2 regions of the Streptomyces sp. NPDC093225 genome follow, and region 1 is predicted to be linked to the other one. Evidence: riboswitches for the same ligand, from Rfam matches in the RefSeq annotation. Region 1 holds a riboswitch; the other holds the start of a gene.
What was found. Region 1 has a riboswitch for guanidine ahead of ACIQCH_RS10660 (MBL fold metallo-hydrolase). Riboswitches for the same ligand answer to the same signal wherever they lie in the genome.

Region 1 (4,530 bases):
GGCCACCACGTTGACCAGGAGGACACCGCCGACTTCGACTCGTTCGCCGAGCGCAACCCGGCGCTGCTCGACAAGAAGCTGCTGTCCCGCTTCTACCACTCCACGACGCTGGCCGGCCCCGCCGCCCGGACCGGCTGGGTCGAGCCCGACAACGAGCCCTTCCCCTGGCGGCGCGCCGGGTGAGGCCCCGCCGGGGACCCCGAGCGGCCGGCGGCGCTCAGCCGGCCGGGTCGACCGGCTTCGCCCCGGTCCGGACCAGGAACTCGGTGAGCACCTCGGCGAGGCGCTCGGGCTGGTCCTCGGGGATCAGCGTGGCGGAATCCGCGATCTCCACCAGCCGGCCCTGCGGATACAGTTCGGCCAGCCGCGGCCCGTGCTCGCGCGGCATCAGAGGGTCCCGGTCGGCCCAGACGACCAGGACCGGCAGGTCGACCCGGCGCAGCTGCTCGCTCCAGGCCAGCAGGGTGCCGCGGTCGGGTGCGCCGGTCGCGAACTTCGCGAAGTCCCGGCGAACGCCACGGCTGCGGGTCGCGGGGCCGAACCAGTCGTCCACGATCTCGTCGGGCACGCCGCGCAGGCTCATCCCGCCGTAGCCCTTGGGGTGGTGCCGGAACGCGGGAACGCGCATGAGCCGCGTCAGCAGTCGGACGCCCCCGGGGACCCTGCTCACCTGGGCCAGCGCCTTGGCCGGCCCGGGAGGGAAGTTGTCGAAGGCCTCACAGGCGACCAGCGCCATGCGGGCGATGCGCCGGCCCTCCGGCTCCAGCAGCAGGAACTGGCCTCCGCCCCAGTCGTTGAGCACGAGCGTCACCTGGTCCAGCCCGAGGCGCTCGACGAACTCGCCCAGGATGCGGGCGGCACCGCGCTGGGACAGGTCGGCGTCGGGGTGCATGGGCTGCCGATGACCACCCAGGGGCAGCGTGGGCAGGACACAGCGGTACCCGTCCAGCAGGGGGACCACCTTGCGCCACTGCGTCTCGTTCATCGGCACGCCGTGCCCGAACACGAGCACCGGCCCCGCACCGCCGGTGTCCTGGTAGTCGATCGGTCCGCACGACAACTCGATCCGCGGCATGGCACCCCCGTTTGACAGCCGATACCGCAGCGATCATCCCCGCCCGGGCACCGAACGGCAACGGCACGGACCGGACACCATCGGCACCGATGCCCGTGCCGATGCCGTGGCCGAAGTCGTCGCCTCGCGCGCGGTCATGCGCCGGGGCAGAGCACGAACAGGGGAAGGGCGCGGCGGACGGGCCGATCGCCGATCTCCTCGAGCGCCGCGCGGATCTCGTCCAGGTGGCCCGTGGTCAGCTCCAGCGGCGGCTCGTCGGGCTGGTGGACGGTGCGGATCGGGTAGTCCACGCCGGGCTCCCGCGTCATCTCGATGTGGCACCCCAGCACGTGGGTGACCGTCCGCTCGCCGCAGAAGTCGATCAGACGGTCGATGGTCCGGGTGAACGCCTTCCAGTCCTGGACGTAGAGGCGGCCGGGGTAGACCGTGTCGCCGGTGAGGAGGAACCCGGTCCACGGGTCGTAGTACGTGACCGCGGCCTCGTGGTGGCCCGGGGTGGCCAGGCACTCCAGCACGCGCCCTCCCAGGTCCACCCGTGCCACGCCGTCCGGATCGTCGTCGAAACCGAAGTACGGCCAGGCGGTGGCCGGTTCCGCGCCGACCACCGTGGTGTCGGGACGGTCCGCGAACTGGCCGTCGCCCGCGACGTGGTCCCCGTGCGGATGGGTGTGGAGCACCAGCAGGTGGTACCCGGGCCTGGGATGCCGGTCCAGCCACGACGCGACGAGCCCGTCGACGACGTGGCGAAGCGGGAAGTACTCGGCGGACGCGGTGGCGCCGGTGTCGATCAGCACGGCCCGGTCGTTGCCGAACAGCAGGAAGAGGAAGGGCGCTTCGTAGTCGATCGCCATGTTCTGGCGCAGGACGTACGTGTGTTCGTCGTAGGCGTGGACCTGGATGTCCGGGTCGGTGTTGTGCTTGGCCGACGGCGAGCCGTGGATCCACCGGACGCCCAGGGGGCGGGGCGGGGGAGTCGCACCGGCGAAGTCGACCAGGGAGGTGCGGGCACCCATGTGGCGTCTCCTCGGGTGCGTCGTCTTGGCGGGCCGGGTACGGCGCACGTCTCGTCCGGGGCCGGCACGTACGCGCCGCCATGGGCGACCGTACCACCGGCCCGCGCGGCGGCGTCCCGACGGCCCGACGGGTCAGTACCGCGTCGGATCCCCGCCGTCCTGCCGCCCCCGCCGTGTCTCCGTGTCAAGCCCGCAGTGGGGGAGAGTGCGGGTACTCGCTCCCTTCTGAGTAGCCGGATGCCCACGGACAGCGAGAGTGGTCGGTGTAGACGGAGGGACGGGTGGGTAAGACGAGGCCAGGCTTCCAACCGGGGGCCGGGGCGGTCCGCGGACCGCCGCATGGCATGTCAAGAAGGATGATCATGGCGCGTGGCACGGTGAAGTGGTTCAACTCCGAGAAGGGCTTCGGATTCATCGCCCAGGACGGAGGCGGACCGGACGTCTTCGCCCACTACTCCAACATCGCCGGACACGGCTACCGGGAGCTGCGGGAGGGTGAGGCCGTCACGTTCGACGTCACCCAGGGGCAGAAGGGCCCGCAGGCGGAGAACATCACCCGCGCCTGACCCGCCCCCGGTGACCCGGCCGCGGGCCGGTTCGTCCGTCACGGCGCCCGCCTCCCGGGCGGGCGCCGTCCTGCTGCCCGCCGGTGCTCACCGCTCGCCGGCGGGCAGCCCACCGCTCGCCGGCGCTCACTGCCCACGGCTCGCCGCCGCTGCGGGTCACCGCCCGGGCGTCCGCCGTGCTGCCGCCCGGCCCCGTGTCATCCGCCGCTCCTCCCGCTTCCTGAGTTCCTCGGGAGTCTTGCCCGCGACCGGCCTGCTCGCCTCGGGGTGCACCGGGTCCGGGCCCGGGTGATCGTCGACCCGCTCCCCGCGACCGGCCCGCGGCTCCTGGCGTGCGCGCTCCGCGCCGCCCACCGCGCCGTGCTGCGTTCCGTCCATCGCTCGGGCTCCTTTCCTCGCTCGGACCCGCCCCGCCCCGCCACGTCGACCGGGAGCGGTCAGTGCCCGAGGTGGTCCTTTCCCTTTTCCTTCATCTCGCGGGCCTTTCCGCGGGCCTGCAGGGCCGCGCCCTTGGCCTCGTTCGTCTTGTTGCCCATGGCGTGCGCCGTCTTCTGGACGGCCTTTCCGAGCAGTTGCTCGGCCTTGGCCTTCATCTTCTCGGTGGTGCTCATCCGAACTTCCTTCCCTGCCGTGGGTGTCGGGCGGGGTGGCTGCGCCCTCCGCGGGCCTCACCCCAGTCGCAGTCGGCGGCGGAGGGAGGCGCGCGCGGAGAGGCGGAAGAAGTGCAGGGCGCTGCGGACGGTGAGCCGGGCGCCCCACGCCAACGCCCTCAAGGCGAAGCGGCGGGTGAGGACGAGGGCCGCCCAGCGGGCGAGCACCCGCCGCCGGCGCCACCTCCTGCGTCGGCGCCGTCCCGGGCCGACCCTCACGAACGTCTCCGGCCCGCCACGAGGCGGTAGACCGCCAGGAGGACGAGGGAGCCCACGATGGCCGCGATCCACGTCGAGAGCTCGAAGAAGCCGTCGATCGAGTCGATGTCGAAGATGACCTTCCCGAGCCAGCCGCCCAGGAGGGCGCCGGCAATGCCGATCAGTGTCGTGAGAATGATGCCGCCGGGGTCGCGGCCCGACATCAGGAGCTTCGCGATGATTCCGGCGAGCAGCCCCAGAATGATCCAGCCGATGATGCTCATGGAGTGCCCCTCGTCTCACGCATGCGGTTCGTGTAGTTCTTCTGCGCAGTCGCACGGATTCCAAACGCGGACAAATGCGGACAAATGCGGACATCCTCACTGTTGAGCCGCGGTCTCGTTCGCGCCGGGTCCGCTCAGGGACTCCTCGGGGCGGCCCGCTCCGGCGCGCCCCGCGTCCCCGGGCCCGCGGTGCGGGGCGGCATCGCGGCGGCGACGAGGCCGGCCAGCGCCATGGCACCGATGTACCGGCGGGCCGGTCGTCCGGGCGGGCGTGAGGTGCGTCCGGGGCATGGACCGGCTCCCGTCCAGCATTCGCCGGGTGGCCCGGTCCGGCATCACCCGTCGAGGGTGAGGGGTCCGATCCGCCGTGGTGTCGGAATCCATCCGCAAGCTGCCGGATCCGACACTCCCGTCCGGTCTCCCGGCCTCCTACGGTCGAGCCATGAGCACGCACGAGACGATCACCGCCGCGCCGGACCGCACCCGTACGCACACCTGGCAGCCGCGCCCCGAACCGACCCCGGAACTCCTCGGCATGACCGGCCTCGAGATCCTCCGGGCCGCACAGAAGGGCATGCTGCCCGCCTCCTCGATCATGAGCACCCTCGGCTTCCGGCTCGCCGAGGTCGGCGAGGGCTTCGCCGCCTTCGAGGGGGACCCCGGCGACCACCTGCTCAACCCCATGGGCACCGTGCACGGCGGCTTCCTCGCCACGCTCCTGGACTCGGCGCTCGGCTCGGCGGT
Region 2 (4,530 bases), on a different contig from region 1:
TGGTCTCCATGGGGCGAGTGTGCCATCCGGCGCCGGGGCGGCGCCCCGCCGCCGTCAGCCGTCCTGGAGCCCCGTCATCCGCAGCGTGAGGTTGATCCGACCCGACGCCAGCCCCGTCACCTCCGGATCGCCCGTCCCCGGAAGCACCTTCACCACCCCGTGGTACGCGAACCGCGAGGGCCCCCCGAAGACGAACAGGTCCCCGGACTCCAGCTCCACGTCCGTGTAGGGCCGGCCCCGGTCCTCCGGGTTCCCGAAGCGGAACACGCACGTGTCGCCGATGCTCAGCGACACCACCGGCGCACCCGACCGCTCGTCCTTGTCCTGGTGCATCCCCATGCGCGCGTCGCCGTCGTAGAAGTTGACCAGCGCGGTGTCCGGCTCGTACCCGTCGCCGGCCGCCGGGTCCCCGTACGCCTCCCGCAGCGCCTCCCGCCCCAGCTCCGCCAGCCAGTCGGGGAAGGGCGCCACCCGCGCGCCGTTCACGTCGTCCGCCGTGCGCGAGTACCGGTACGGCAGCCAGTGCCAGCCCAGGCACACCGTCTGCGCGGACATCACCCCGCCCCCGGGCAGCCGCGTGTGCCGGATCGGCACCGGCCCGCGCGCCCACTCCCGGCAGGCCGCCACCAGCTCCCGCTGCCGCTCGCCCGGCAGCCAGCCCGGCACGTGCACCGCACCCGCCGCGAGCACCGGCCGCGGTCTCGGGAACAGCCCGGTCATTGCATCCACCTCCCACCCCCGACGGTAGGGGGCGTACTGCTCCGACCGTAGTACGGGCCACCGACAGCAGGAGCGGATACGGGCCACACCGTGGATCATGCGAGGATCGGCTTCATGAACGGCGAAGCGGCCCCGAGGCGAGCAGCGGACCTGTCCACGCGCACCAAGCTCGAGAGGGGGCGCGGGGCACTGGGTCCGGCCCTTGAACTCGTCCACACCGGACGCGCCCCCACCCGTGCCGTGCTCACGGCCGAGCTCGGGGTCACCCGCGCCACGGCCGGCGCCGTGGCCGCCGAGCTGGAGGCCCTCGGCCTGATCCGCGTCGACTCCCGCCCCGGTGTCGCCGGCGGCTCCCAGGGCCGGCCCTCGCACCGGCTCGCGGTCGACGAGAACGGCCCCGTCGCCCTCGCCGCGCAGGTCCACCCCGACGGCTTCCGCGCCGCCCTGGTCGGCCTCGGCGGCCGGATCGTCGACACCACGCCCGGGTGCGTGACCGTCTCCGCCGACCCGGCGCAGGTGCTCGGCGAGGTGGTCGACGCCGGCGCGGCCCTGCTCGCCAAGAGCGGCCGCCGCTGCGTGGGCGCCGGCCTGGCCGTCCCGTCCGCCGTCGCCGAGCCCGACGGCACGGCCCTCAACCCGCTGCACCTCGCCTGGCCGGCCGGCGCCCCGGTACGCGAGATCTTCACCGAACGCGTCCGCGCCGCCGGCATCGACGGACCCGCCTTCACCGGCAACGACGTGAACCTGGCCGCCCTCGCCGAGCACCGCCACGGCGCCGGCCGCAGCGCCCAGCACCTCCTGTGCGTGGCCACCGGCCACCGCGGCGTCGGCGGCGCGCTCGTACTCGACGGCCGCCTGCACTCCGGAAGTTCCGGACTCGCCCTGGAGGTCGGCCACCTGACCGTCAACCCCGACGGCCGGGCCTGCCACTGCGGCGGCCGCGGCTGCCTCGACGTGGAGGCCGATCCGCTCGCGTTCCTCCAGGCCGCGGGCCGCACCCCCGGCCCCGAGGTCTCGCTGCTGGACCAGGCCCGCGACCTGCTGCGCGCGGAGCCCGCCGACCCGGCCGTGCGGCACGCGACCGAGGAGCTCGTGGACCGCCTCGGCCTCGGCCTGGCGGGGCTGGTCAACATCCTCAACCCCGACCGGATCATCCTCGGCGGCCTGCACCGCGAGCTGCTGAACGCCGCCCCCGAGCGGCTGCGGGCGGTGGTCGCCGACCGCAGCCTGTGGGGGCGCAGCGGGGGCGTACCGATCCTGCCCTGCACCCTCGACCACAACAGCCTGGTCGGCGCCGCAGAGCTGGCCTGGCAGCCGGTCCTCGACGACCCGCTCCTGCTGGGCCAGGGAGCGGTGGCGGCCGGCCACTGACCGGCGGTACGCCGGTCAGCCCTCGGCCGGGACCGCGTCCTCGGCCCGCAGGGTCAGCGGAACGTTGCCCTTGACGGCCTGGGAGTACGGGCAGACCGCGTCCGCCCGGTGCAGCAGGGGCAGCAGGTCCTCGCCCCGCCAGCCAGGCAGCGAGACCGTCATGGTGACCGCGAGCCCGTACCCGGCGGCGGTGTCGGTCGTCCCGAGCTCCACCTGGCAGGCGACCCGCGCGGCGGCGGCGTCGACACCGAACTCGCCGGCCACCTCGGCCAGGGCGGACGTGAAGCACGCGGCGAACCCGGCGGCGAAGAGCTGCTCGGGATTCGTCGACTCCGGCGCCTTCTTGCGCGGGGGCGCCAGCCGCAGGTCGAGCCGGCCGTCGTCCGTGACGACCGTCCCGGTCCGGCCGCCGCTCGCGTGGGCGGTGGTGCTGTACAGGGTGCGGGTGAGGGGCACGACCACGATGGGGTCCTCTGCTCGACGGGGACCGCCGCCCGCACGGGACGACGGGGACGCTGCACGGCGCAGGTCACTGTCGCGTCGTCGTGCGTGACCGGGTACGGCGCATCTCGTCCGGGGTCCTCTGAGCAGACCGCCGCCCACCGTAGGCAGCACCCCCGGCCGCCGCAACCGCCGCCGCGGGTGACGCTCCTCACCCGGAGGCCCGGCCGTCCCCACGCCGCCGCCGTAGCCCGCACCCCACCTCGGCCCGCCGGATCCTCGGCGGTGCCGCGGGTCCCGCGGCGCGTGGGCCCGCCGCCCCGGTCACCGCATCCTCGGCGGTGCCTGGCGGGTCCCGTGGTGTGTGGGGGAGGTGCTTGAGGCGTCGTGGCAGGCTGGTCCGGAGGCAGGCCCGGGCCGGAGGTGGCCGAAGGCCAGGGCGAAGCCCCGAAGCCTCCGGGGTGGGCCTGCCGCAGGGCCTGCAGGCCATACCGGCTCAAGCGCCGAGGGGACCCACACACCACGGGACCCACCCCGAAGCGCGGGGACCACCCCAGCCACCCACGCACGCACCCACACGCACCCACGCACCCGCCGGCCCGACCCACCACCCACCCACCCACACCCACCCACCACCCCGCCCCCTCCTCCCCCCCCACCCGCAAAACCCCTCGGCTCTCCCACTCGCCCAGTGGCATGCTGGCCACGTGAACGGACCGGAGATCGCCCTGACCCTCGCCCCCGAGCTGTACCTCTTCGCGGCGCCCGACCGCCGCGCCGCCCGGGCGCGCACGGTCACCGACGGCTCGTCCAGCCTGGGCCACGTCGTCGAATCGGCCGGCGTCCCGCTCACCGAGGTCGGCCGACTCCTCGTCGACGGCCACGAGGTCCCCGCCTCCCACGTCCCGCGCGCCGGCGAGTCCGTCGAGGTCGAAGGCGTCGTACGCCCCCAGCGCGTGCCCGGTGCCCCGCTCCGCTTCCTCCTCGACGTCCATCTCGGCACGCTGGCCCGCCGGCTGCGCCTGCTCGGCGTCGACGCGGCGTACGAGAACGAGGACATCGGCGACCCGGCCCTCGCCACCCGCTCCGCCGCCGAGCGCCGCGTCCTGCTCTCACGCGACCGCGGGCTGCTGCGCCGCCGCGAGATCTGGGCGGGCGCGTACATCTACAGCGACCGGCCGGACGAGCAACTGCGCGACGTCCTCGGCCGCTTCGCGCCCCGGCTCGCGCCCTGGACCCGCTGCACGGCCTGCAACGGCACGCTGCGGCCCGCCGCGAAGGACGCCGTCGTCGACCGCGTCGAACACGGCACGCAGCGGACGTACGACGTCTTCGCCCAGTGCGCCGACTGCGAGCGCGTCTACTGGCGCGGCGCGCACCACGCGAGCCTGGAGCGGATCGTCACCGACGCCCTGGACGAGTTCGGCAACGCGGCCTGAACGTACGGCCCGCACACCACGCACTCACCTCATCGAGGCCACGGAGCCCACCCACCACACCCCACCGCATCCCAACCCAACCGAACCCAACCCAACCCAACCCACGCGCCTCAGAAGGCGTACGTGTCCCCGGTGTCCAGCGCCAGCACCGCGTGCTCGTTGTTCTCCAGCTCCGTGTCCGTCGCCCCGCCGTTCCACCAGGTGTCGATCCGCACGACGGCCTCGGCCGGCCGCTCCTTCAGCAGGAGCACCAGACCGATGTGCCGGCCGCTGCCCTGCACCGGCAGCGAGCCCGTCTCGCAGACCACCACCCGCGCCTCGACCCGGGCGCACCCTTCCGCCAGGCGCTGCCGCTCCGCCAGGTCCACCGACAGGCGCAGCCGCACCGTCGCGTTCGGGAGCGCCGCCGGTCCGTGGTTCTCGGGCACCAGCCAGATGCCCAGCCGGCCCGCGGCCAGCGACACCTGCCCGTGGTACGCCACGTCCGCCTCGGGCATCACCGGCTCGCCGCCGCCGCTGCCCGCACGCGGGGTCGCGACGGCCGTACCGGCCGAGCACA

Region 2: linked by a shared signal. The riboswitch ahead of ACIQCH_RS24960 (Ohr family peroxiredoxin) and the one ahead of ACIQCH_RS10660 (MBL fold metallo-hydrolase) in region 1 are both predicted to bind guanidine.

The regions. Positions count from the first base shown of each region.
Region 1 covers NZ_JBIVNX010000008.1:187,143-191,672, forward strand. Annotated here, with positions in the region: gene ACIQCH_RS10650 (hypothetical protein) at 1-183, shown strand, start outside; gene ACIQCH_RS10655 (alpha/beta fold hydrolase) at 218-1,075, opposite strand; gene ACIQCH_RS10660 (MBL fold metallo-hydrolase) at 1,210-2,088, opposite strand; guanidine-III (ykkC-III) riboswitch at 2,103-2,170, opposite strand; gene ACIQCH_RS10665 (cold-shock protein) at 2,451-2,654, shown strand; gene ACIQCH_RS10670 (hypothetical protein) at 2,811-3,032, opposite strand; gene ACIQCH_RS10675 (hypothetical protein) at 3,092-3,265, opposite strand; gene ACIQCH_RS10680 (hypothetical protein) at 3,323-3,472, opposite strand; gene ACIQCH_RS10685 (GlsB/YeaQ/YmgE family stress response membrane protein) at 3,520-3,786, opposite strand; gene ACIQCH_RS10690 (PaaI family thioesterase) at 4,229-4,530, shown strand, end outside.
Region 2 covers NZ_JBIVNX010000030.1:42,381-46,910, reverse strand. Annotated here, with positions in the region: gene ACIQCH_RS24975 (maleylpyruvate isomerase family mycothiol-dependent enzyme) at 1-10, opposite strand, end outside; gene ACIQCH_RS24970 (alpha-ketoglutarate-dependent dioxygenase AlkB family protein) at 55-720, opposite strand; gene ACIQCH_RS24965 (ROK family protein) at 835-2,091, shown strand; gene ACIQCH_RS24960 (Ohr family peroxiredoxin) at 2,107-2,553, opposite strand; guanidine-III (ykkC-III) riboswitch at 2,626-2,688, opposite strand; gene ACIQCH_RS24955 (Mut7-C RNAse domain-containing protein) at 3,240-3,971, shown strand; gene ACIQCH_RS24950 (hypothetical protein) at 4,082-4,530, opposite strand, start outside.